DNA from 4 places in the Streptomyces sp. NPDC057702 genome. Region 1 is predicted to be linked to each of the others. Evidence: riboswitches for the same ligand, from Rfam matches in the RefSeq annotation. Region 1 holds a riboswitch; each other region holds the start of a gene.

Region 1 (5,563 bases):
TCAGCAGCTTCTCGCCGTCGGCGGTCAGCGCGGTCCGTACGTCGACGGCCTTGATCTGCTTCGGCGTGGTCTGGGCGTTCTCCCGCTTGATGGAGTACGTCAGGAAGTCGACCTGCCGCGCCTTGGCCCGGTTGACCGAGGCCGACACCTGCGTGTGCGGGGTCTTGTTGACATAGTTGTGGATCTTGGTGAGGTCCAGGCGGTCGTCCCGGTCGCGGAAGGTCACCCCGCCCTTGAGCTTCGCGTAGTCCCGGGTGCCCTCGGTCAGCGGGAACGACACACACTGGTGCTGCTTGCCGGTGAGCTTGGCGCCCCCCGTCGCGGCCAACCGGATCTTCGCCTCGGCGAGCCGCTTCGCGGCCGGCTTGGTCAGGCAGAACTCGGCCTTGCCGTTCTGGATCGGCGTGGTCGTCTCGCGGGCCTGGGCCGGCGTCACCGCACACGCCAGCGCCGCCGCAACGACGGCCGCACCCGTCATTCCTCGCATCATGACTCGTCCTCGTTGCATCAGGCCGACCGTGATTCGGTCGGCACGTCGAGGACAACGCCGAGTGCCTCCTGAGGGTGACGTCCGCCCCGGGAACATCACCCGGCCTGGTGAGCGTGGCGCAAAGCCGGGACATCCGAAGGCCCCTGCCTCATCCTGGCCCGCGAACGGGCGGGTGACGGCGCGCGCCGCCACCCGCCCGACGACCACGGCCCGGCCGTGGGACGGCTCAGCGCACGCGGCCGTACCAGACCTTGTTGGTCCAGATCTTCTCCAGCCGCACCGACTTGCCCGGCTTGGGCGCGTGCCAGATCTTGTTCCGCCCGGCGTAGATGCCCACGTGGTAGACGTTCCGGCCGGAGTGGAAGAAGACCAGATCGCCCGCCTTGCGGGACTTCGCGGACAGGTGGCGGGTCTTGTTGTACTGGGCGGCGGCCGTGCGCGGCAGCTTCTTGCCCGCCTTCTTGAACGAGTAGAGCGTGAGCCCCGAGCAGTCGAACCGGTGCGGGCCGACCGCCCCGTACTTGTAGGGCGCGCCCTTCTTGCCGGCCGCGACCTTGAGCGCCTTGCCGGAGGTCGTGGCCGCCTGTGCGTCGGTCGACATGGCCGGTACGAGCGAGGAGCCCGCCAACACCGTCGCGGTCAGAGCGGACGCGGTGCCGATACGGGTGGCGAGCGCGGGTATACGTGGCTGCGCGGACATACGAAAGCCCTTCGACATCCGCCTGCGAAAGATGACCTGTCGGGTTCGGGCTGACGAAGTTGCCCGGCCATCTACGTGGCTTCACCCCAAGGGCCACCGAATTCGTGGCCCGTCGTACCTGGGTCTCCCGTTCCTGCCGATCCGTGGTCTTCTCCCTGGGTCCGCGCGGCGGCAGGACTCGGCGTCCGCCCGGACCGCCCCGCCGTGGTGACGGGGGCTTGGTGCTGTCGGATAGGGATACTGCGTCATTCACGGCCCGAAATCGCAGCCGAAAGGGCCGTATGTGAAGTTCTTCACCTTCGTCGGTGACGCAGAACCGCGCCGCCACAGGTACCCCATACGAGTCGCGCACACTCGCCCTGACCTGCGGAAACAGCAAACCGGACGGGGAGGTTCCACGGCGCGGCGCGGCTGTGGGCCATGCAGCCGCCGAACGCGCCCGGTCCGGAGTGTGGGCGGTGACGAGACGTCACGCCGCGCCCAGCGCGGGCCGTCGGCGAGCCCGGCACCCCGCGACGGCACCCCCGTGGCGCGGGCCGACAGCGCGCGGCCCCCGCCCCGCCGGGGCGACACGGCGCCGCCCAGGGCCGCGCGCGCCGCCTTGGGGTGTGAACGCGGCTCAGTCGGCCGTCTCGCGCGGGCCGTCGGCCGGGCCGTCGAACGAGCTCGTACCGACGAAGGCCCGGAACTCCTCACCCGGCACCAGCCGACGGGAGCGCACCCGCGTGAAGCCCGCGTCCCGCATCTGGTCCAGCAGCTCGGTCGGGCGCGGCAGTGTGCCGGTGAAGTCGGCGTAGGCGCACCACAGGTTCAGCATCTCGATACCGGGCCCGCCGCCCTGGCAGCTCGTCGTCAGCAGCAGCCGGCCCCCGGGCATCAGGAAGGAGCGCGCCCGCTCCAGCACCTTGGTCCGCTCGCCCTCGGGGAAGTAGTAGATGTTGTTGTGCAGGGTGACCAGGTCGAACTTCTGCTCCGTGGCGTAGGTCCGCACGTCGCTGCGCACCACCTCCACCCGATCGGCCAGCCCCCACTTGTCCAGGTTCCCCCGGGCCTGGGCCACCACCTCGTCCTGGAGGTCGATGGCCACCGCCGTCAGCCGGGGGTTGAGCGAGGCGGCGTGCCGCACGTAGGTGCCGCTGCCGCACCCCACCTCAAGCAGGCGCACCGGCGCCGCCCGGTCCACGTGCTGCTCCACCACCGCCTGCACGGCGGGTTCGAGCACACGCGAGGAACGGGCGATCAGCGCGCCGTCCTGGTCGGTGATCGCCACCCGCCGCCCCTCGCGCAACATCGCCGGGGCGTCCAGCAGCAGCGGGGCGTGGAAGCGCATGAGCTGTTCGAGCAGCGCCACGTACGCGTCCGCCTCCGCCTTGGCCAACGCCCTGGCCAGCCGACCACGCAGCCGGTAGCGCCCCCCGCGCTGGCCGAGCTCTCCCAGCCGTACGCCCATCTCCAGCCAGGCGCCCAGCAGGTGCTCCTCTCCGTGCATGCCGAGCTCGTCGGCGAGTGCGGGCGCGTCGAGCGGCTGCCGCGCCAGGTGGCGCAGCACCCCGCTGCCGGCGGCGGCGGCCAGGAACGAGGCGCGGTAGGCGGGCGCCATCAGGTCCTTGGGCAGCCGCATGGCCAGCGAGAAGTGACTGCTGCGCACCAGCTTGGCGAACGTGCGGATCTTCACGGGGAGTTCCTCATCTGTGCTGGGGGTGGCGATGGCGTACGCGCGGGCGACGGTCGGGCCGACGCGCGCCCCGCCGGCACCGCAGCCCGCGACCCGGCGGCCGGCGACGCGGTGGCGGGTGGCGCGCACCACGGACGGCTGTCACACCAGGAGGGTTGACGGCACACGTGCGCTGGGGAACTGACTGCCCAACGCCCCGCGGGCCCATACGTCGCGCGTCGATCACGCGCAGGGGACAGGTGTATCAGGAGATTGACCGATCGCACCGGGCCCAGCGCGCCCGCCCTTTCACTCCAGCACGCCCCGGCGCACCGTATTCCGAGGCGATTGGCCAGGCCGAGTCGCCGGTACGACGTCGCGCGGCCGAGACCCCGGTCCACTCGTACGGGTGACATATAGTCCGGTTGCCGCCGAGTGGGCCACCCGGGTCTCCGCCCAGTCGGCCCAAGGAGTTCGGCGCCGTCCGCTCAAGTGCCCCCCGAACGCCTGTAGGTGAGATCACCCCTCCGTTTCAGCGCGCTTCAAGGTTGACCTAAGGCCGCTGCTGAACGGTGGTGCCGCCAGTGCATCGTTTAACCAACCGGCACGCCGCTGGGGGAGATATGACCACCGCACCACAAACGGAAGCCGCCTTGGGCGTGGACCTCGAACTCGATGTCATGAGCGCCTCGGACCAGGAAATGGTCGCGCTCAAGGAGAAGGTCTACGAGCACAAGATCGTGGTCTTGAAGCAGCAGAGCCTCTCGCCCGCGGAATTCGTCGCCTTCGGTCGACGACTGGGCGAAGTGGAAACCTACTACCAGCCGATGTACCACCACCCGGAGCACAAGGAGATCTTCGTCTCCTCCAACGTGAGGGAGTCAGGTCAGCAAATCGGCGTGCCCCAGACAGGGAAGTTCTGGCACCACGACTACTCGTTCATGGCCCGGCCTTTCGGGCTCACGCTCATCTACCCGCAGGTGGTGCCCCGGGAAAACCGCGGCACCTACTTCATCGACATGGGCAGGGCGTACCAGAAGCTCTCCCGCGAGATGAAGAACGCCATCGAGGGAACGTACAGCCGCAACAGCGTCCGGCGGTACTTCAAGATCCGCCCCGACGACGTCTACCGACCGATCACCGACGTGCTCGCCGAGATCGAGGACCACACCCCGGCGGTCACCCACCCCACCGTCTTCCCGCACCCGGTCACCGGCGAGCCGCTGCTCTACATCAGCGAGGCGTTCACCTTCGAACTCCAGCAGGCCGATGGCACGCCGCTGCCCGACAGCCTGTTGCGGGAGCTGCTGAGCGCCGTCGGTCAGGCCGACCCCACCTTCCAGCACGAGAACATCCACCTCCAGACCTTCGACAAGGGCGACCTCCTCGTCTGGGACAACCGCAGCCTCGTGCACTGCGCCCGGCACACCGTCAAGCCCGAGCCCACCGTCTCGCACCGGGTCACCGTCCACGACGCGTACGAGTTCTACGCCGGCATCGGCGCCCAGCAGCCGGCCGACGGCCGCTGAGGGGACCCCGTGGAACTCATCACACCCGCCTCGTCGCGGTCCGTCCGGTACGGCTGCGACGAGCCGCTCCTGCGCCAGGTCCTCACCCCGTACAAGCCACACTGCCGCTACCTCACCAGCGCCACCGTCACCCGCCAGGGTGAACCCCGCGACGGCGGGCGGGTCAGCGCGCGTGGGGAGTTCACCATTCCCGAGTCGTGCTACATCGACGACACCGGACATTTCAACTCGGTCGAATTCAACCTGTGTTTCAACCAGCTCGTCTACTACCTGCTGGCGAAGTCCGTCAAAGAGCACACCATGTGGCCGTTCAGCACCTGGACGCTCGAGGAGTTCTGGGAGCGGCAGCTCCCCGACATCCTTATCGTCGACTTTCGCAGCACCTTTCGCCGCGCCATGCGCGGGCGCGGGTTCTGGGGCGAAATCGATGTCGTCGGCATTGACGAACGCGATGGCGAGGACGGTTCGATCGCCCTCGTCAGCACGCTGTGTCGCTACGGCGAACAGGACATGCCCGCCTGTCACGGCGGTGTGCGGCTCGCCGTACGAACGACGAGAAACCGGGCCGCGTAAATGCGTCGCGTCAACACCTGGCACGGACTGTGCGAAAAGAAGAGCAGGAGCCATGTCACCTCACGTCACTGAATCACAGGACCGCACCGCGAACGCCACCCCCACCGCACCCGGAGTCGTGCCCGAACCCATCGCCATCGTCGGTATGGGACTGCGCATTCCCGGCGGCAGCAACGCGCCCGACGAGTTCGCCGAGTTCCTGCGCACCGGCCAGTCCGGACTGCGCGAACTGCCCACCGACCGCTGGGACCCCGAAGGACTCACCTCCGACGACCCGGAGGCCAAGGGCGTCATCCGGTGCGAGCGTGGCGGATTCCTGGACCGCATCGACCAGTTCGACGCGAAGTTCTACAACATCTCGCCCAAGGAAGCCGACTACATCGACCCCCAGCAGCGGCTCAGCCTGGAAACCGCCTGGGAGGCGCTGGAGGACGCCGGCATCGACCCCGGTCCACTGCGCCACGGCCGGGGCGGGGTGTACGTCGCCGTCAGCAACACCGACTACGCGGGCGAGATGGGCGCGTACGCCAACGAGGAGCTCAACAGCTACATGCCCACCGGCGCCGCGCTCAGCGCCGTCTCGGGCCGGCTGTCCTACTTCCTCGGCTGGCGCGGAC
Region 2 (5,563 bases), on a different contig from region 1:
TGCCCCCACACCTCTGATCCGCGCGCGATCGCCCTGCCCCCCGCGCGCCATCGACCCGCCCCCCCTGCCCGGCAGCCGGCCACCGCATCCCCGCCCGCCCCCGCTTGCCTGGCGGCCCGCGTCCGCCAGGTGCCCCGTGCCATCAACCCGCTCCACCTGCCCGACAGCCGGCGGCCGGTGGCCGACCACCCCACCTCCGCCCACCACCGCTCGCCTGACGGCCCGCGTCCGCCCGGCGCCCGCGCGCCATCGACTCGCCCCCCTCCCCGGCAGCCGGCCACCGCATCCCCGCCCGCCCCCGCTCGCCTGGCGACCCGCGCCGACCCGGCCCCTCGCGCCATCGCCCGCACCCGCGCCCCGCCCCACCTCCGCCCGCCGGCCCGCACAGCCCCCCACGCCCGCCGGCCCGCACCGCCACCCCGCGCCCGGCGCCCCACCCCACCCCACCCCGCGCCCGGCGCCCCGCACCTCGCGGCACCCGCACCACCCGCCGCTCCCCACCCGCCAAGCGCCAAACGCCAAACGCCAAGCGCCAAGCGCCAAGCGCCAGCTACGTAAGACACGTACGGCGACGGACGGAGCCACCCCCCTCGCACCCGGGTGGCCGAATAGGTCCGCGGGCGCCCCGCGCGCCGGCCGTTCGGCGTGCCGCGCAGCGCGACGCCGCCCGCTCCCGCCGGCGCCATGTGGCCGCGCGCCCGTCCCTGACCTCCCGCGCCCCCTCGTCGCGGCCCGCGCGCCGGGTGTTCCGCCGGCCGCGCGCGAGCGCGTCAGCGCACTGTGCTAGGGCGCGGCTAAACCGTCGCGCGCACCCGTGATCTGACGCCACGTCAGCGACGTGATCGCCGCGTGACCTCCACTACATCAGCTTGTGACGGTCCCGGGCCGGCAGTATGTTCGACCGTCAAAATCTGCCGCCACACGAGAGGCCACCGCATGCGATCCGGCAACGGCAAACACCGACGCCCCCGTCAGGCCCCGGCCATCGTCGTCGCAGCGGGGGTGACCGGCGCGGGAATCGCTCTCCCGCTGCTGGGTGCCACCGGTGCCGGCGCCGCCGACACGGCCACCTGGGACCGGGTCGCCGACTGCGAGAGCGGCGGCACCTGGAGCGCCAACGAGGGCAACGGTCGCTACGGCGGTCTGGGGTTGAGCCTGGACGCCTGGCAGCTCTACGGCGGCAAGGACCACGCGGCCCGCCCGGACCTGGCCAGCCGCGCGCAGCAGATAGCCGTCGCCCAGACGATCCTGTCCGAGCGCGGCCCGGCGGCCTGGAACGACTGCGCCCAGTCGGCCGGCCTCACCGAGGACGGCGAGGTTCCCGACGTCAACCCGGGCGACACCACCCAGGACGACCGGGGCACCGACCGGGGCGACTACGGCCACACGCCAAGCCCCAGACCGGACGCGCCCGACGCGAAGCCCACCCCGGACACCAAGCCCAGCCCGGACGCCACCTCGGAGCCGGCCGGCAAGCCGAACTCCGACACCAGGCCGACCCCGGACGCCGAGCGCACCGACCGGCCCACCCCCGACGCGGACGCCCCCGACGACGCGAAGCCCACCGACGACGCCAGCCCGAGCCCGACCCGGGACGAGGACACGCCGGCCGACCGTGACGGAGCCGGCCGCCAGACGCCGGGTCAGACGCCCGACGCGTCCCGGGGCGACCAGGACGACGCGGGGCGGGACGCCGCGGGGCGGGGCGAGGCCGGGCGGGGCGACGCTCAGCGGCCCGGCGACGCGCGGGAGCGCGAGGACGGCGCGGGCACCGGCAAGCACCGGGGCGAGCCGAGCGAGGAGCCCGGGACGCCCGACGGCGCCACCGGCGACCGCGACACGGACCGGGAGCGCCCCGAGGGTCGGCACGCCGACCGTGGCGAGCGCGGGCGCGCCACCGACCGCACGGGCGATGTCGCCCGGAGTGAGCACAAGGTGCGCGACGGTGACACGCTGTGGGCGATCGCCGAGAAGCACGAGACCCCGGGCGGCTGGCCGGCCCTCTACGAGGCCAACGAAAGCGTCATAGGGGACGATCCCGACCTGATCCTGCCCGGCCAGAAGCTGGACCTGGAGGCCACCGCCAAGCGCTGACCGGCCGCCGCATGGGGGGTTTCGTACGCGAACACCCCGCTTTGCGAAAGTGAGACATGGGTCTCTTCGGATCTCCGGCGTGTCTTGCTTGTCCGGCCTTTGTGCGTGCTGTCTGACCTGCGGGGATGTGATTTTCTTGCGGGTAAACCCCACTGACTTTCCAGGGATGTTGGGGTTTGAGCACTCCGGGGATCTGTGATTACGGTCTTCATCGCTCGCCACCGCGAGCGCCACTGGTCGTCACGCCGAATCCTGCCGGCGGCCGGGGGGAACCGACGCGTCAAGCGCCGAAGGCAGGAGCGGGGGAACCACAGGTAAGTGCCGGACGGCCCGTGGAACGAGGGGGCTGCACGGCTTGGGGTGAAGCCGCGGGAAACCGCGGCCGGGCAACTCACAGTCCGAACCCGACAGCTCACCTCGTAGGCGTCGGTGAGGAAACCAACATGCTGATTTCCAAGGGCAAGCACCGTCGTCCGTCCAAGGCCACCCGCATCGCCACGCTCGCCGGTGTCACCGGTGCCGCCGTCGCCGTGCCGCTGATGGGGGCCACCGGCGCCAACGCCGCCACCACCGGCCAGTGGGACCAGGTCGCCCAGTGCGAGTCCACCGGCAACTGGTCGATCAACACCGGCAACGGCTACTACGGCGGCCTGCAGTTCTCCGCCTCCACCTGGGCCGCGTACGGCGGCACCGCCTACGCCTCGACCGCCGACAAGGCGTCCAAGGCCCAGCAGATACAGATCGCCGAGAAGGTCCTGGCCAGCCAGGGCAAGGGCGCCTGGCCGCACTGTGGCGTCAACCTGACCCAGGGCGGCTACACCGCGCCCAAGCAGACCGCGCCCAAGCAGCAGGCCCCCAAGCAGCAGGCCGCGCCCAAGCAGCAGCAGGCCGCCCCGCAGCAGTCCGCGCCGAAGGCCGCCCCGAAGCACGCCGGGCCGCGCGCCACGGACGAGCAGGCCCCGAGCCGCAGCTCCGAGCGGTACGTGCCCAAGCACGCCGCCCCGAAGCAGGCCGCGCCGCAGCAGACCGCCCCCAAGACGATCAAGAAGGGCGACGGCGAGTACAAGGTCGAGGCCGGCGACACCCTCGCCAAGATCGCCGAGGCCGAGAACGTCAAGGGCGGCTGGGCGAAGCTGTACGACCTGAACGACGACATCGTCACCGATGCCGACCTGATCTACCCGGGCCAGCAGCTCCACCTGAGCTGACCCCTCGTCTGAGGCGCTCGGCCGGCCCCGCCCCGAGCCGGCCCGGCGCCGTCCCGCCCGCACGCCGGGCGCGACCGCAGACCGCCCCGTCACGGTGCGCCTTCCCCCGAGCGCACCGCGGCGGGGCTCCGCGTTTCCCGGCCGCCCCACGGCGCACGGCGCGCCCGTGGCGTACGGGAAACGCGACGTAGGGCCGTACGAGCCCGCGGCGGGGCGCGCCGTACGAGGCGCCAGCGCCGCGCGGGCCGCGGGGGACGCCAGCGGCACCCACGCCGGGCGGGGCGCCGGTAGCGGGCCGGCCCGCACGGGGTGCCGGTGCCGCGCGGGAGGCCGCGGCGTCGCGCTCCGTACGGACCCCTGGCGGGATGCCTCGACCCCCGCGCCCGGCCCGGCCTCCGCCCGTCCCGGCGCCGGCCGTACCCGCCCGTACCCGCCGACGCGGCGTGGTCGACCGGCGGTCGGCTGACGGACGGCTGGTGGTCGGCGGACCGTCGTCCGGGGCGCGTAAGCATGCCGCGGGCGCCCCGCGCGAGGACCCCGGCCAGCGCTGCCCGGGGGAGCCGCGCCGCCGATTCGGTTGCGTCATTCGCCCGACGATCTGCGCTTTTGCCCCTCTTGTCGTCTCGTCGGGCGGGCGCGCGGCGAGCCGGGGTGCCGGGGCCGGTTAGGCTCGTGTCGCAGAAGCTCAGACCCACACGAAGGAGACCGCTCGTGCCGTCTATCGACGTCGTCGTAGCTCGCGAGATCCTCGACTCGCGAGGCAACCCCACGGTCGAGGTCGAGGTCGGCCTCGACGACGGCAGCACCGGCCGTGCTGCCGTACCGTCCGGCGCCTCGACCGGCCAGTTCGAGGCCCTGGAGCTGCGGGACGGCGACAAGGCCCGTTACGGCGGCAAGGGTGTGGAGAAGGCCGTGCTCGCCGTCATCGAGCAGATCGGCCCGGAGCTGGTCGGCTACGACGCCACCGAGCAGCGCCTGATCGACCAGGCCATGTTCGACCTGGACGCCACCCCGGACAAGTCCTCGCTCGGCGCCAACGCCATCCTCGGCGTCTCGCTCGCCGTCGCGCACGCCGCCTCCGAGGCGTCCGACCTGCCGCTCTTCCGCTACCTGGGCGGCCCCAACGCGCACCAGCTCCCGGTGCCGATGATGAACATCCTCAACGGCGGCTCGCACGCCGACTCCAACGTGGACATCCAGGAGTTCATGATCGCGCCCATCGGCGCGGAGTCCTTCTCCGAGGCGCTGCGCTGGGGCACCGAGGTCTACCACACGCTCAAGGGCGTCCTGAAGGAGCGCGGCCTGTCCACCGGCCTCGGCGACGAGGGCGGCTTCGCGCCGAACCTGGACTCCAACCGCGAGGCGCTCGACCTCATCGTCGAGGCCATCAAGAAGGCCGGCTACACCCCCGGCCAGGACATCGCGCTCGCGCTCGACGTCGCCGCGTCCGAGTTCTTCAAGGACGGCGCGTACGCCTTCGAGGGCCAGGCCCGCAGCGCCGCCGAGATGACCGCGTACTACGCCGAGCTGGTCTCCGCCTACCCGCTGGTCTCCATCGAGGACCCGCTGAACGAGGAGGACTGGGACGGCTGGAAGACCCTGACCGACGAGCTCGGCGACAAGGTGCAGATCGTGGGTGACGACCTGTTCGTCACCAACCCCGAGCGCCTGGCCCGTGGCATCGACTCCGGCACGGCCAACGCCCTGCTGGTCAAGGTCAACCAGATCGGCTCGCTGACCGAGACGCTGGACGCGGTCGAGCTGGCCCAGCGCAGCGGCTTCAAGTGCATGATGTCCCACCGCTCCGGCGAGACCGAGGACGTCACCATCGCCGACCTGGCCGTGGCCACCAACTGCGGTCAGATCAAGACCGGCGCCCCGGCCCGCTCCGAGCGCGTGGCCAAGTACAACCAGCTCCTGCGCATCGAGGAGATCCTCGACGACGCGGCCGTCTACGCGGGCCGCAGCGCCTTCCCGCGCTTCCGCTTCGCGGGCTGAGTCGGCGCCCGCCGCGCCCACCGCGCGGCGAGCCCGCCGCTTTTCCGTCCGTCCCCGGCCCCGGTCCCGTACCGTGGCCGGGGACGTACGTGTGTGCTGGCGGTGCGCGTTCGGCCGGCCGGCATCCGCCGACCGACCCGCGCGCACGCCGCCCAGGCGCGCACGCCCGACCAGGGCCGACGGCGGCTGACCAGGGCTCACCACGGCCCGTGGCAGCCGGTCACGGCCGCCACGGACGACCACGGATGAAGGGGAGAGACGTG
Region 3 (5,563 bases), on a different contig from region 1:
GCGCGAGGGGCACCCGACGGCGCCGCTGCTGGTCGTCTCGCCGCTGCACGCGCCGGTGGTCGAGCGGGTGCCGGGGCCCATGTACCCGGACCCCGACGCGCCGGGCCCGGGCGTCAGCTACCGGGGCTACGGCGACCCGGCCCAGGTCGCCAGCGGGGCGCTCACGCTCACCTCGATCCGTCGCGAGCTCGGCCGCGTGGTGGCCCAGCGGGCCCAGAGCGACCGGCACCTGTACTACCTGGACGGCCTGGCCCTGTACGGCGAGCGCGACTTCGCCGAGTTGCCGCTGCCCGACCAGATCCACCCCGACGACGCCGCCCAGCGCCGCATCGGCGAACGCTTCGCCCACCTCGCCTTCGGCCCCGGCGGCCCGTTCGCCGCCACCGCCACCGCCACCGCCGCCGACCCCGCCACGCCGCACGGGAGCTGAGCCCCCGCGCCCCGTGTCGCCCTAACCGTTCGCCGCCCGGGGCGTACCGGGGCGTCTCGGGGCGTACCGAGGCACCCGCCGCGCCGCGCCGCGTGGCCCGACCGGTCGCGGGAGGCTCGCCAGCGCCCGGTGGCCGGGCGGTACGTCCCCGCCGCCCGATATCAGAGCGGCACCGTGGGTTGCGCGGTGGAGCGTCTATTTCACGTCAGACTTGGGAGCCCGGGCAGGCGACCCGGGGGTGCGGATTTGCGGGTGAGTACGGGCAAATCTCCGGGCGCACGGGGAGCGCAAAGAGCAGCGAGAGCATGCGCCGGCGCATGCGACGCCCGTGGTGGAGCATGACGGGCCGGTCGTGGGGCCGGGGGCGTGGCATGGCGCGTGGGTGGCGCGGAACCGACGCACGAGCGCATCTCACGAACGGCTTCCGGGAAACCCACCGCGCTTGCCGTATTCACTTCGCTACCGTAAGTGGCGAGGGAGTCGCTGGGGGGCGCGGCGTGGCAATGTTCGGGAGGAGAGGGACGTGGGGCACGCACAACCAGGCGGAGAACCTTCCGCCGCGCACCTCGACGGGCTGCTGACCCGGGCTCAAAACGGCTTCGAGATCGACGACGCGCTGGCCGCCAGGTTGCGCGGCGCGCTGATGCACCAGTCCGAGCTGCGCTCCTGCCGCCAGTGCAACGGGCGCTCGGCCCCCGTGGGGTGCAACACCTACCGCCACGTCTTCCTGCTCCCCGACGGCAGCAGCGAGTTGCTGTGGGAGCTGGAGCACAACACCTCGCCGGACACGAAGGCGTGCCCGGCCCCCACGACCGGCGAGCCGCGAGCGGACGCCGAGGCGCGCGGGGAGCGGCGCGTCTCCGCCGGTCAGCCCGGTGCGCGGGGCGAGGCGCCGACCGAGGCCGGCGAGGAGCCGGCCGGCACCTCCCAGGTGTGCTACGAGCTGTACGCAGACGAGCGCTCACTGACGGTCGCCGAGCGGCGGGTGCACGAGCGCATCGGGGGCGCACTGTGGGACGAGCTGGACAGCGCCCCCTTCTGGTTGCCGGAGCAACTACGTACGACGGTGGGGTCGTTCGGGCCGCAGCGAACGTACGCGATCGACGACTCCGCCGACCACGCGCGACGGGTGCTGCGCAGGGCGGAGAACCCGGACCGTCCCGGCGAGGACGTACGCGCCCTGCTGGCCACGGCGTTCGCGCACGACATCGCGCTGGCGACCAAGCCCCGGCTGCGCACGGCCGGCCCGGACACGACCTGGTGCCGGTTCTACGAGCACGCGTTCCTGCTGGTGGGTGGTGGCGAGCTGGTGTTGTGGGAGCTGGAGCACAACCTGACGCCGGACGGCCGGCTGGTGTGTGAGGTGTACCTGGACGAGGCCGCCGCCGAGGGCGCGGCGGACCGGCACGCCCGCGCCCTGGGCGTCGAGCTCTGACCCGGTGCGTACGCCGCGCCCCGGCGTGGCGTACGCCCGCTTGGCCGCCTCCGGGTCGCCCGCCCGCCGCGTGGGCCGGACGCTGGGACGGACGCATCCGGCGGGGCGCTGTGCCGGGTGCGGGCCAGTCGAGAGCGGGAGCGACGCGTGGGGAGTGCTGGGTGGGCCGGTGCGGGCGCGGAGTCGCCACGGGCCGCGCGGGCTCGTCGGATCGCCCGCTGGCTGCCCGCGTTCCTGCTGGTCGGCGGCGTCATCTTCGACGTGCTCATGCCGACGCACTACACGGCCTCGCCGTTCCTGTCGGCCGCGCCGCTGGTCGCCGCCCCGCTGTTCTCGCTGGGCGCGACGTCGGCGGTGGCCGCGACGGCCGCCGTCAGCTCGGTGCTGCTGGCGGTCTTCCACAGCGGCGGCGACCACGCCCTGTCGGTGACCGAGGTCGTCACCGTGTGCACCGTCGCGCTGCTGGCGCTGGCGATCAACCTGGTGGTGCGACGCAACTTCCGCCAACTGGCGACCGTACGCGTCGTCGCCGAGGCCGCGCAGCGCGCCGTGCTGCCCGCGCCCCCGGCCCGTATCGGGCCCCTGAAGGTCGCCGCCCGCTACGTCGCCGCGCAGACCGACGCCCGTATCGGCGGTGACCTGTTCGCGGTGCAGGAGACACCGCACGGCGTGCGGGCGATCATCGGCGACGTACGGGGCAAGGGGCTGGAGGCCGTGGAGGCCGTCGCCGTCGTCATCGGGGCCTTCCGGGAGGCCGCCGAGCAGGAGCCGTCCCTGGAGGGGCTGGCCGACCGGCTGGAGCGGGCGCTGGACCGGGAGGGCGACCGGCGGGTGGGGCTCGACCAGTTCGAGGGGTTCACCACGGCCGTGCTGGTCGAGATCGGGGAGGACGGCGGCGCGCTGCGGCTCGTCAACCGGGGCCACCCGCCGCCCCTGTTGCTGCTGCCCACCGGTCACGTGCGTGAGCTCAGCCCGGACGCCGACGCGCTGCCGCTGGGCATGCGGGACCTGGCCGCCTGGCGGGACACCGTGCAGGAGCTGCCCTTCCCGGCCGGGGCGACGCTGCTGCTGCTCACGGACGGGGTGACCGAGGCGCGCGATGCCAGCGGGCGGTTCTACGAGCCGACGCGGCGCCTGAGCGGCCGGCGCTTCGTGGGCCCGGACGCGCTCCTGGACACGCTGATCGCCGACGTGGGCCGGCACGCCGGTGGGCAGCGGGCCGACGACATGGCGCTGCTGGCGCTGCGGCGGCCGGGACCGCCGGGTCTGGCGGTCGCCCGACGGGCCCGTCGGAGCCCCGACGACTGCGCTGGGTAGCCGATCTTGACCCCTGTGCTGAGGTGGTACCGGCGTGCCGTCGAAGCGGAGCGGGTATTCCCCGGAACAGCTTGGAATCACACCCCGGCCTCTATTAACGTTCGATAACGCAGCGCGGCCGTCACAGCCGCCGCCAGAGGCGGCACCGTGCGCCGTCGCCGAATCCCGTAGGTGCGTCATCGCAGCTCACAGCGGTGCCGTGGCGAGGGAACCGGGGAACCAACCCTTGGGGTGAATCGGGTCGTCCGCGACTCGTAGGAGACCTTCCTGCTCCGAACCCGTCAGCTAACCCGGTAGGCGAGAAGGAAGGAAAGGAGCACGCCTCCGTGGCGTCCAACAGGTCTGCCCTCGACCAGGCTTCCCCCGCGTACGACGACGTCGAGGACCCCGCCGGGCCTCCCTGGGCACCGCCCGGGAGCGAGGCGGGGGACGGCCCCTGGGAGGAGTGGAACCCCACCGCCGAATCCGTCGCCCCCGTCCGTGGCCGGCACCGCGTGGTCAAACAGCGCGGCGGATCGATGGCCCGCAGCGGCGCCGTGCTCGGCGTGGGCGTCATCGCGGCGGTCGGCGCCGGCGGCATGGCCAGCGCCAAGGACCGCCCCCAGCCCCCCATATCGATGCCCGACCTCGGCCCCATCGCCGACCAGGTCAAGGCCGCCCTGCCCGACGCCGACGAACTCCCCGGCGTCGGGCCGCTCGTTTCCGACGGCGGCTCCGACACCGACCAGCGCCAGGCCGCCGAACGGCAGGCCGCGGCCCACGCGCCGTTCAGCCAGGCCGGACTGACGGCCGAGGAGTCCGCGCACGGCACGGCCAACGCGGGCGAGGCGCTGCGGGCCCGCATCCTGCAGCAGGCCGACACCCAGCACAGCGCGGCCGACGCCGCCGAGCGTGAGGCCGCCGAACGGGCCGCGGCACGCGAGGCGGCGGCCGAGGCGTCCCGCAAGAAGGCCGCCGAGGTGGAGAGGGAGCGGGCCGCCGAGGCGGCGGCCAAGCGCGAGGCGGCCGAGGCCGAGGCCCGACGCGCGGCGGCGGCCCAGCGGAAGGCGGAGGCCGAGCGCCGCGCGAAGCTCGCCGCCAGCTACGCCCTGCCCGTCGGCTCGTACACGCTGACGTCCACCTTCGGGCAGGCCGGCGACATGTGGTCGGCCAACCACACCGGGCTGGACTTCGCCGCCCCCACCGGCACGCCGGTGGGGGCGGTGCACGGCGGGACCATCACGCAGGCCGGCTGGGCCGGTTCGTACGGCTACCGGATCGTCCTCACACTCGATGACGGCACCGAGATCTGGTACTGCCATCTGTCGTCCATGACGCGGACCACCGGCACGGTCGGCACGGGCAAGGTCATCGGCCGGGTGGGCGCGACCGGCAACGTGACCGGCCCGCACCTGCACCTGGAGGTGCGCCCCAGCGGTGGCGCGCCGATCGACCCGATGGCCTGGCTCCAGAACCACGGCCTCCAGCCCTAGCCGACGGCACGACCCGGCCCCCGCGCGCGGGGGCCGGGCTCCGCGCGCGGGCCCGGCGCGGCCCGGTCGCCCGCCGGGCCACGGGCCCGGGGGGAATAGCCCTCAGGACCGGCCCGTTGCGCGTGAACATGGCTGATCAACAACAGAGCACGCGCACGCGCCGGATCGGCGACATCGAGGTGTCCCCCCTCGCGCTGGGCGGCAACGTCTTCGGCTGGGGCGCCGACCGGGCCCAGTCCTTCGCCATCCTGGACGCCTACACGGGGGCGGGCGGCAACTTCGTCGACACCGCCGACGTGTACGCGGCCTGGGTGCCGGGAAACTCGGGCGGCGAGTCGGAGACCATCATCGGCGACTGGCTCGCGGCCCGTGGCCGGCGGGACGACGTCGTCATCGCGACCAAGGTGGGCAACGGCGTACCGGAGCGCCCGGGGTTGCGCGCCGAGGTCATCACGGCCGGTGTCGAGGCGTCGTTGCGGCGGCTGCGTACGGATTACATCGACCTGTACTACACGCACTACGACGACGAGTCCCTGCCCGTCGAGGACTTCCTGACCACGCTGGACGGCCTCGTCCGGCAGGGCAAGGTGCGCCAGATCGCGGCCTCCAACATCAGCGCCGCCCGGCTCGCCGAGGCCCTCGACGCCTCCGAGCGCGAGGGCCTGGCCCGCTACGTCGCCCTCCAGCCGCACTACAACCTGGTCTCCCGGGACACCTACGAGGGCGAGTTGGCCCAGGTCGCGGCCCAGCGGGGCGTGGCGACGGTGCCGTACTACGCGCTGGCGGCCGGGTTCCTCACGGGCAAGCACCGGCCCGGCGGCGCGGGGGCGGACACCCTGCGCGGGGAGCGGGTCAGGCAGTACCTGGAGAGCGAGCGCGGGCCACGGGTCCTCGCCGCGCTGGACGAGG
Region 4 (5,563 bases), on a different contig from region 1:
ACACCCGCCCTGTGTAGCCGCCGGTCAGCAGGTCGACCAGCACCGCCCGCCCGGCGCCGCCGGGCCCCCGGCTGGCCCCGACGACCGCGACCGAACCGGGTGCGAGCAGCCGCCGCACGGAGCGGGCCTCGGCGCGCTGCTCCCGCGCGCGCATGACGGCCAGCGACCGGGGCGTGGGTTCCAGATCGAACTCCAGCCGGACGACCCCGTCCTCGAAGCTGCGCTGCTGGGTGTACCCCGCGTCCGTGAACACCTTGATCATCTTGGTGTTGGCGGGCAGCACCTCGGCCGCGAAGCGCCGGATGGCGCGCTCCCTGGCGACGGCCGCGATGTGTTCGAGGAGGGCGGAGGCCACACCGCGCCCCTGGTGGGCGTCCTGGACCAGGAAGGCGACCTCGGCGTCCTGGGCCGGCGCGGACGCGGGCAGCCCGCGCGCGTCGATGCGGTCGTAGCGCACCGTGGCGATGAACTCGTCCCCCACCGTCGCCGCCAGGCCGACCCGGTCCACGTAGTCGTGGTGGGTGAAGCGGTGCACGTCGCGGTCGGAGAGCCGGGGGTGGGGGGCGAAGAAGCGGTAGTACTTGGACTCGTCCGAGACCTTCTCGTAGAAGTCGACCAGGCGCCGGGCGTCGTCGGGGGTGATGGGGCGGATCTGGGCGGTGCCGCCGTCACGGAGCACCACGTCCGCTTCCCAGTGGGTCGGGTAGGCGTGCTCGGGCGGCGTTTCCATGGGTCCAGACTAGGTGGGGGCACCGACAACGGTTCGATTCGCGCGCGCCCTTGTGCCGGGGCAGGCTGTGGAAGGGCTCCGCCGGAGCACACCGCACCCCGTGAGAGACTGGTCTAGACAACAGCAACCACCTGAAGGGCAACACCATGGTTGAGCGCCGCGTCACCGTCGGCTGGGCAGAGGGCCTGCACGCTCGCCCCGCGTCGATCTTCGTCCGCGCCGCGACGGCCTCCGGCGTCCCCGTGACGATCGCCAAGTCGGACGGCTCCCCGGTCAACGCCGCCTCGATGCTCGCCGTGCTCGGCCTGGGCGCGCAGGGCGGCGAGGAGATCGTGCTGGCCTCCGAGGCCGACGGCGCCGACGCCGCGCTCGACCGTCTGGCCAAGCTCGTCGCCGAGGGCCTTGAGGAGCTCCCGGAGACGGTCTGACTCGCCGTTCGGTACCTTCCGAAGCCGCGGTGGCCCCCAGGGTCGTCACCGCGGCTTCGTCGTTTCCCGCGCCTCCCATCCGCCCGCACCCCCGGGGCGCGCCCCGCCCGCGTACGTCTCAGGGCCCCCGGCGGGCCGACCGCTCGGCTCGGCCGCCACCGGCCCGCCCCGGAGCGCGCATGCCGAAGGCCCCACCCGGCGGGGGTGGGGCCTTCGAGATGACGCGACGCGCGGGGGCGAGCTCACGGCCGCCCGACCGGTGGCCCCGGGCGTGCCGGGCTCAGCACGGGTGGGTGCGCCCCCGTGCCCTGCCGCCGTCCGCGCGGGGCCGGCTCCGGCTCAGATGTTGACGCCGTGCGAGCGCAGGTAGGCGACGGGGTTGATGTCCGAGCCGTACTCGGGCGACGTGCGGGCCTCGAAGTGCAGGTGCGCGCCGGTGGAGTTGCCCGTGTTGCCGGCCAGGCCGATCTGCTGGCCCGGGGCGACGCTCTGACCCACCGAGACAGAGAGCGAGTCGAGGTGGCCGTACTGGGTGTAGGTGCCGTCGTTCATCTTGATCACGACGTTGTTGCCGTACGCGCCGCCCCAGCCCGCCTCGACGACGGTGCCGGCGCCTACGGCACGCACCGAGGTGCCCAGGCCGGCGTGGAAGTCGATGCCGGTGTGGCTGCCGGAGGACCAGTTGCCGCCCGACGCCTGGTACTGCGTGGAGACGTAGCTGCCCGCGACCGGGGAGACGTAGGCGGCGCCCAGCGTGGTGCGCTCGACGGTGCGGGTGGCCCGCGTGTCGCTGGCCTCGCGGGTCTCGGTCGCACGGGTCTCGGCGGCCTCACGCGCCTCGGCGGCGCGGGCCTCGGCCGCCTTCTTCTCGGCGGCCTTCTTCTTCGCGGCCTCGGCGGCGGCCTTGCGCTTGGCCTCCTCCGCCTTCTTCTTCATCTCGGCGGCGTGCTTGGCGGCCTGCTGGCGCGCCTCCTCCTCGGCCTGCTGTTCGGCCGCGGCCTGCTCGGCGGCGGAGTACTGGGCGTCGGCCTGGGCGCCGATCTTGTCGGCGATGCCGTCGTTGAGGGCCACCGCCTGACGCAGACCGGTGTCCTGGGGTTCCTGCGAGCCGGCGGCGCCGGAGGCGGCCATCGCGGGGGCGGCTATGCCGGCGACGACTCCGGTGGCGGCGAGAGTGGCCATGCCCGCCACGTTCGCGCTGCTCCGGGTAAGACGGCTGGGGCGACGGTGCCGCCCAGTGGCACGAGTGAGCGCCATGAGGAGGCGTACTCCTTTCCTTCCTTCTCGCCTACCGGGTTAGCTGACGGGTTCGGAGCAGGAAGGTCTCCTACGGTCGCCACGCCCCTCGCGAGGATGGCGGCCGATTCACCCCAGGGGACATGGGTCCCCGGCTCCCCTGGCTCGCGCCATGAGGGACTCGGCGATGGCTGCCCGGTGCCACGGGTGTGGCTGATCTGTGACGAGCAACGGGGCTGACGCTAAGCGGGACGTCTTTTGATCGGCAAACAGAACCGGGTGAATGTTGCGCACGCCACACGGCAGACGGGCAGCCTCTCCCGCAAACCAGACATACCGAGAGGCCCTGGCATCCCACGGGACACCAGGGCCTCCTGACTCGCCGTAACCACACGTCGGCGACCGGAGCTCCGCGCTCCGCTCGTGTGGGTCGGGGCGATTCGGGCGCCGCCGCTGGCGAGGCGGCGACGCGAGCCGCCGCACGCGGACCGGCGAACGCTCCGGGACACGCCTCACGGCGGGCTCCGGGCGGCGAGCGCGGGAGACGGGACGGCGCGGGACCGCACCGGGCCCCACGCCGCCTGACGGCGCGCCAGCCCGGTCGGTACGCCTACGGGCTTCCGCGCCCCGCCACGCCTCGTGCTAGCCGGTCACCACCCGCACGTCACCGATGCCCAGCGCCTTGACCGGCTCCGCGATCACCGAGGCGTCGCCGACCAGCACGGTCACCAGACGGTCCGTCGGGAAGGCGGCCACCGCCGCCGCGGTCGCCTCGACGGTGCCGGTCTCGGCGAGCCGTTGGTAGAGGTGGGCCTGGAAGTCGTCCGGGAGGTGCTGCTCCACCTGGTCGGCGAGGGTGCCCGCGACGGAGGCGGCCGTCTCGTACTTCAGCGGGGCGATCCCCACCAGGTTCTGCACGGCCACGTCACGCTCGTCGTCCGTGAGCCCCTCGGCGGCCAGCGTGCGCAGCACCTTCCACGCGTCCTCCAGCGCCGGGCCGGTCACCTCGGTGGCCACCGAACCGCTGATGGCCAGCAGCGAGAGGCCGGTGCCCTCCGGCGTGGAGCGCAGGACCTGCGCGAAGGCCCGCACGCCGTACGTGTAGCCCTTCTCCTCGCGCAGCACGCGGTCCAGCCGGGAGGTGAGGGTGCCACCCAGGCAGTAGGTGCCGAGCGTCTGCGCGGGCCACACCCGGTCGTGCCGGTCGGCGCCGACCCGTCCGATGAGCAGCTGGGTCTGCACGGCACCGGGCCGGTCCACGATGACGACCCGGCCGCTGTCGTCGGCGGTGACGGCGGGCACCGGGCGCGGCGCGGCCGTGTCGCCGCTCCAGGCGCCCAGCGTCTCGGCGAGCGCCTGGTCGAGGTCCACGCCGGTGAGGTCGCCGACGACCACCGCGGTGGCCGTGGCCGGGCGCACGTGGGCGGCGTAGAAGGCGCGCACGGCGGCGGCGTCCACGCCCGTCACCGTCTCCTCGGTGCCCTGGCGGGGCCGGGACATCCGGGAGTCGGCCGGGAAGAGCTCCTTGGACAGCGTCATCGCGGCCCGCCGCGCCGGGTTGGCCAGCTCGTGCGGGATCTCGTCGAGCCGGTTGCGCACCAGCCGCTCCACCTCGCTCTCGGGGAAGGCGGGGGCCCGCAGCGCGTCGGCGAGCAGTCCGAGCGCCTTGGTCAGCCGGGAGGCCGGAACCTCCAGGGAGACCCGCACGCCCGGGTGGTCGGCGTAGGCGTCCAGGGTGGCGCCGCAGCGCTCCAGCTCGGCCGCGAACTCCTCGGCCGAGTGCCGGTCGGTCCCCTCGGACAGGGCCCTGGCCATGATGGTCGCCACGCCTTCGAGCCCCTGCGGCTCGGCCTCCAGCGGCGCGGCGAGGTTGACCTCGACCGCGACGACCTGCTGGCCCGGCCGGTGACAGCGCAGCACGGTCAGGCCGTTGGGGAGCTGGCCGCGCTCGGGTGCGGGGAAGGCCCACGGCTTGGCCTGGCCGGGCTGGGGCTGGGGGTGGAACTGCATGCTGGTCACGGTGGTGTCCGTCGCGTCGGTCTGTGTCGCGGTCGTGGTCGCTGCGTCGCTCACCGGCCCGCCCCTTCGTCGTTGTCCTCGGTCGCCGCGTCGGCGGGGGCCGCCCGCACGACATCGGTCGGCTCGGTGGCCTCCACGGTCTCCTCGCCCTCGCCGGTCTCGGCGGGCTCGGTCGGCTCGTAGACCAGCACCGCGCGGTTGTCGGGACGCAGTCGGGCCGCGGCGACGGCCCGCACCTCGTCGGCGGTGATGTCCAGGACCCGGTCCACCGCGCTCAGCGCGAGCTGCGGGTCACCGAAGAGGACCGCGTACCGGCACAGTTCGTCGGCCCGGCCGCCGACCGTGGCCAGCCGGTCCAGCCACTCGCGCTCGAGCTGCGCCTGGGCCCGCTCCATCTCCTGCGGGCTCGGGCCCTCGGCGGCGAAGCGGGCCAGCTCCTCGTCCACGGCGGACTCGATGGCGGGCACCTCCACGCCGCCCGAGGTCTTGACGTCCAGCCAGCCCAGCGAGGGCGCGCCGGCCAGCCGCAGCAGTCCGAAGCCGGCCGCGACGGCGGTGCGGTCGCGGCGCACCAGCCGGTTGTGCAGGCGGGAGGACTCGCCACCGCCGAGCACGGTCAGGGCCAGGTCGGCGGCGTCCGCCTCGCGGGTGCCGTCGTGCGGCAGCCGGTAGGCGGCCATCAGGGCGCGCGCGGGCACCTCCTCGCGCACCTCCTCGCGCAACTGCGCGCCGATGGTGTCGGGCAGCGCGCCGTCCCGTGGGGTGGGCTTGCCGTCGTGCGCGGGGATGCTGCCGAAGTACTTCTCGACCCACGCCAGGGTCTGCTCGGGGTCGATGTCGCCGACGACGGAGAGCACGGCGTTGTTCGGCGCGTAGTAGGTACGGAAGAACTGCCGCGCGTCCTCCAGCGACGCCGCGTCCAGGTCCGCCATCGAGCCGATGGGCGTGTGGTGGTAGGGGTGGCCCTCCGGGTAGGCCATCGCGGTCAGCCGCTCGAAGGCGGTGCCGTAGGGCACGTTGTCGTAGCGCTGGCGGCGCTCGTTCTTCACCACGTCGCGCTGGTTCTCCATGCTCTCCTCGTCGAGCGCGGAGAGCAGCGACCCCATCCGGTCGGCTTCCAGCCACAGGGCCAGCTCCACCTGGTGGGCGG

The links. A riboswitch is a leader RNA that binds a small molecule or an ion and turns the genes downstream of it on or off. The one in region 1 is predicted to bind cyclic di-AMP.
Region 2: it holds a riboswitch for cyclic di-AMP, as region 1 does, so the genes downstream of both, ACFVFR_RS23870 (transglycosylase family protein) here and ACFVFR_RS20440 (C40 family peptidase) in region 1, are expected to answer to the same signal.
Region 3: it holds a riboswitch for cyclic di-AMP, as region 1 does, so the genes downstream of both, ACFVFR_RS10740 (M23 family metallopeptidase) here and ACFVFR_RS20440 (C40 family peptidase) in region 1, are expected to answer to the same signal.
Region 4: it holds a riboswitch for cyclic di-AMP, as region 1 does, so the genes downstream of both, ACFVFR_RS06180 (M23 family metallopeptidase) here and ACFVFR_RS20440 (C40 family peptidase) in region 1, are expected to answer to the same signal.

Annotation. Positions count from the first base shown of each region.
Region 1 is NZ_JBHVJC010000025.1:110,252-115,814, forward strand. Features, by position in the region: gene ACFVFR_RS20435 (hypothetical protein) at 1-478, opposite strand, end outside; gene ACFVFR_RS20440 (C40 family peptidase) at 717-1,190, opposite strand; cyclic di-AMP (ydaO/yuaA leader) riboswitch at 1,194-1,384, opposite strand; gene ACFVFR_RS20445 (SAM-dependent methyltransferase) at 1,810-2,865, opposite strand; gene ACFVFR_RS20450 (TauD/TfdA dioxygenase family protein) at 3,468-4,373, shown strand; gene ACFVFR_RS20455 (FcoT family thioesterase) at 4,383-4,946, shown strand; gene ACFVFR_RS20460 (SDR family NAD(P)-dependent oxidoreductase) at 4,999-5,563, shown strand, end outside.
Region 2 is NZ_JBHVJC010000032.1:39,914-45,476, forward strand. Features, by position in the region: gene ACFVFR_RS23865 (transglycosylase family protein) at 937-2,094, shown strand; cyclic di-AMP (ydaO/yuaA leader) riboswitch at 2,370-2,535, shown strand; gene ACFVFR_RS23870 (transglycosylase family protein) at 2,538-3,302, shown strand; gene eno (phosphopyruvate hydratase) at 4,014-5,300, shown strand; gene ACFVFR_RS23880 (septum formation initiator family protein) at 5,561-5,563, shown strand, end outside.
Region 3 is NZ_JBHVJC010000011.1:156,866-162,428, forward strand. Features, by position in the region: gene ACFVFR_RS10725 (SGNH/GDSL hydrolase family protein) at 1-430, shown strand, start outside; gene ACFVFR_RS10730 (DUF6227 family protein) at 954-1,865, shown strand; gene ACFVFR_RS10735 (PP2C family protein-serine/threonine phosphatase) at 2,013-3,182, shown strand; cyclic di-AMP (ydaO/yuaA leader) riboswitch at 3,329-3,497, shown strand; gene ACFVFR_RS10740 (M23 family metallopeptidase) at 3,509-4,654, shown strand; gene ACFVFR_RS10745 (aldo/keto reductase) at 4,783-5,563, shown strand, end outside.
Region 4 is NZ_JBHVJC010000006.1:115,902-121,464, reverse strand. Features, by position in the region: gene ACFVFR_RS06190 (GNAT family N-acetyltransferase) at 1-730, opposite strand, end outside; gene ACFVFR_RS06185 (HPr family phosphocarrier protein) at 877-1,158, shown strand; gene ACFVFR_RS06180 (M23 family metallopeptidase) at 1,498-2,415, opposite strand; cyclic di-AMP (ydaO/yuaA leader) riboswitch at 2,430-2,591, opposite strand; gene ACFVFR_RS06175 (M16 family metallopeptidase) at 3,037-4,404, opposite strand; gene ACFVFR_RS06170 (M16 family metallopeptidase) at 4,464-5,563, opposite strand, start outside.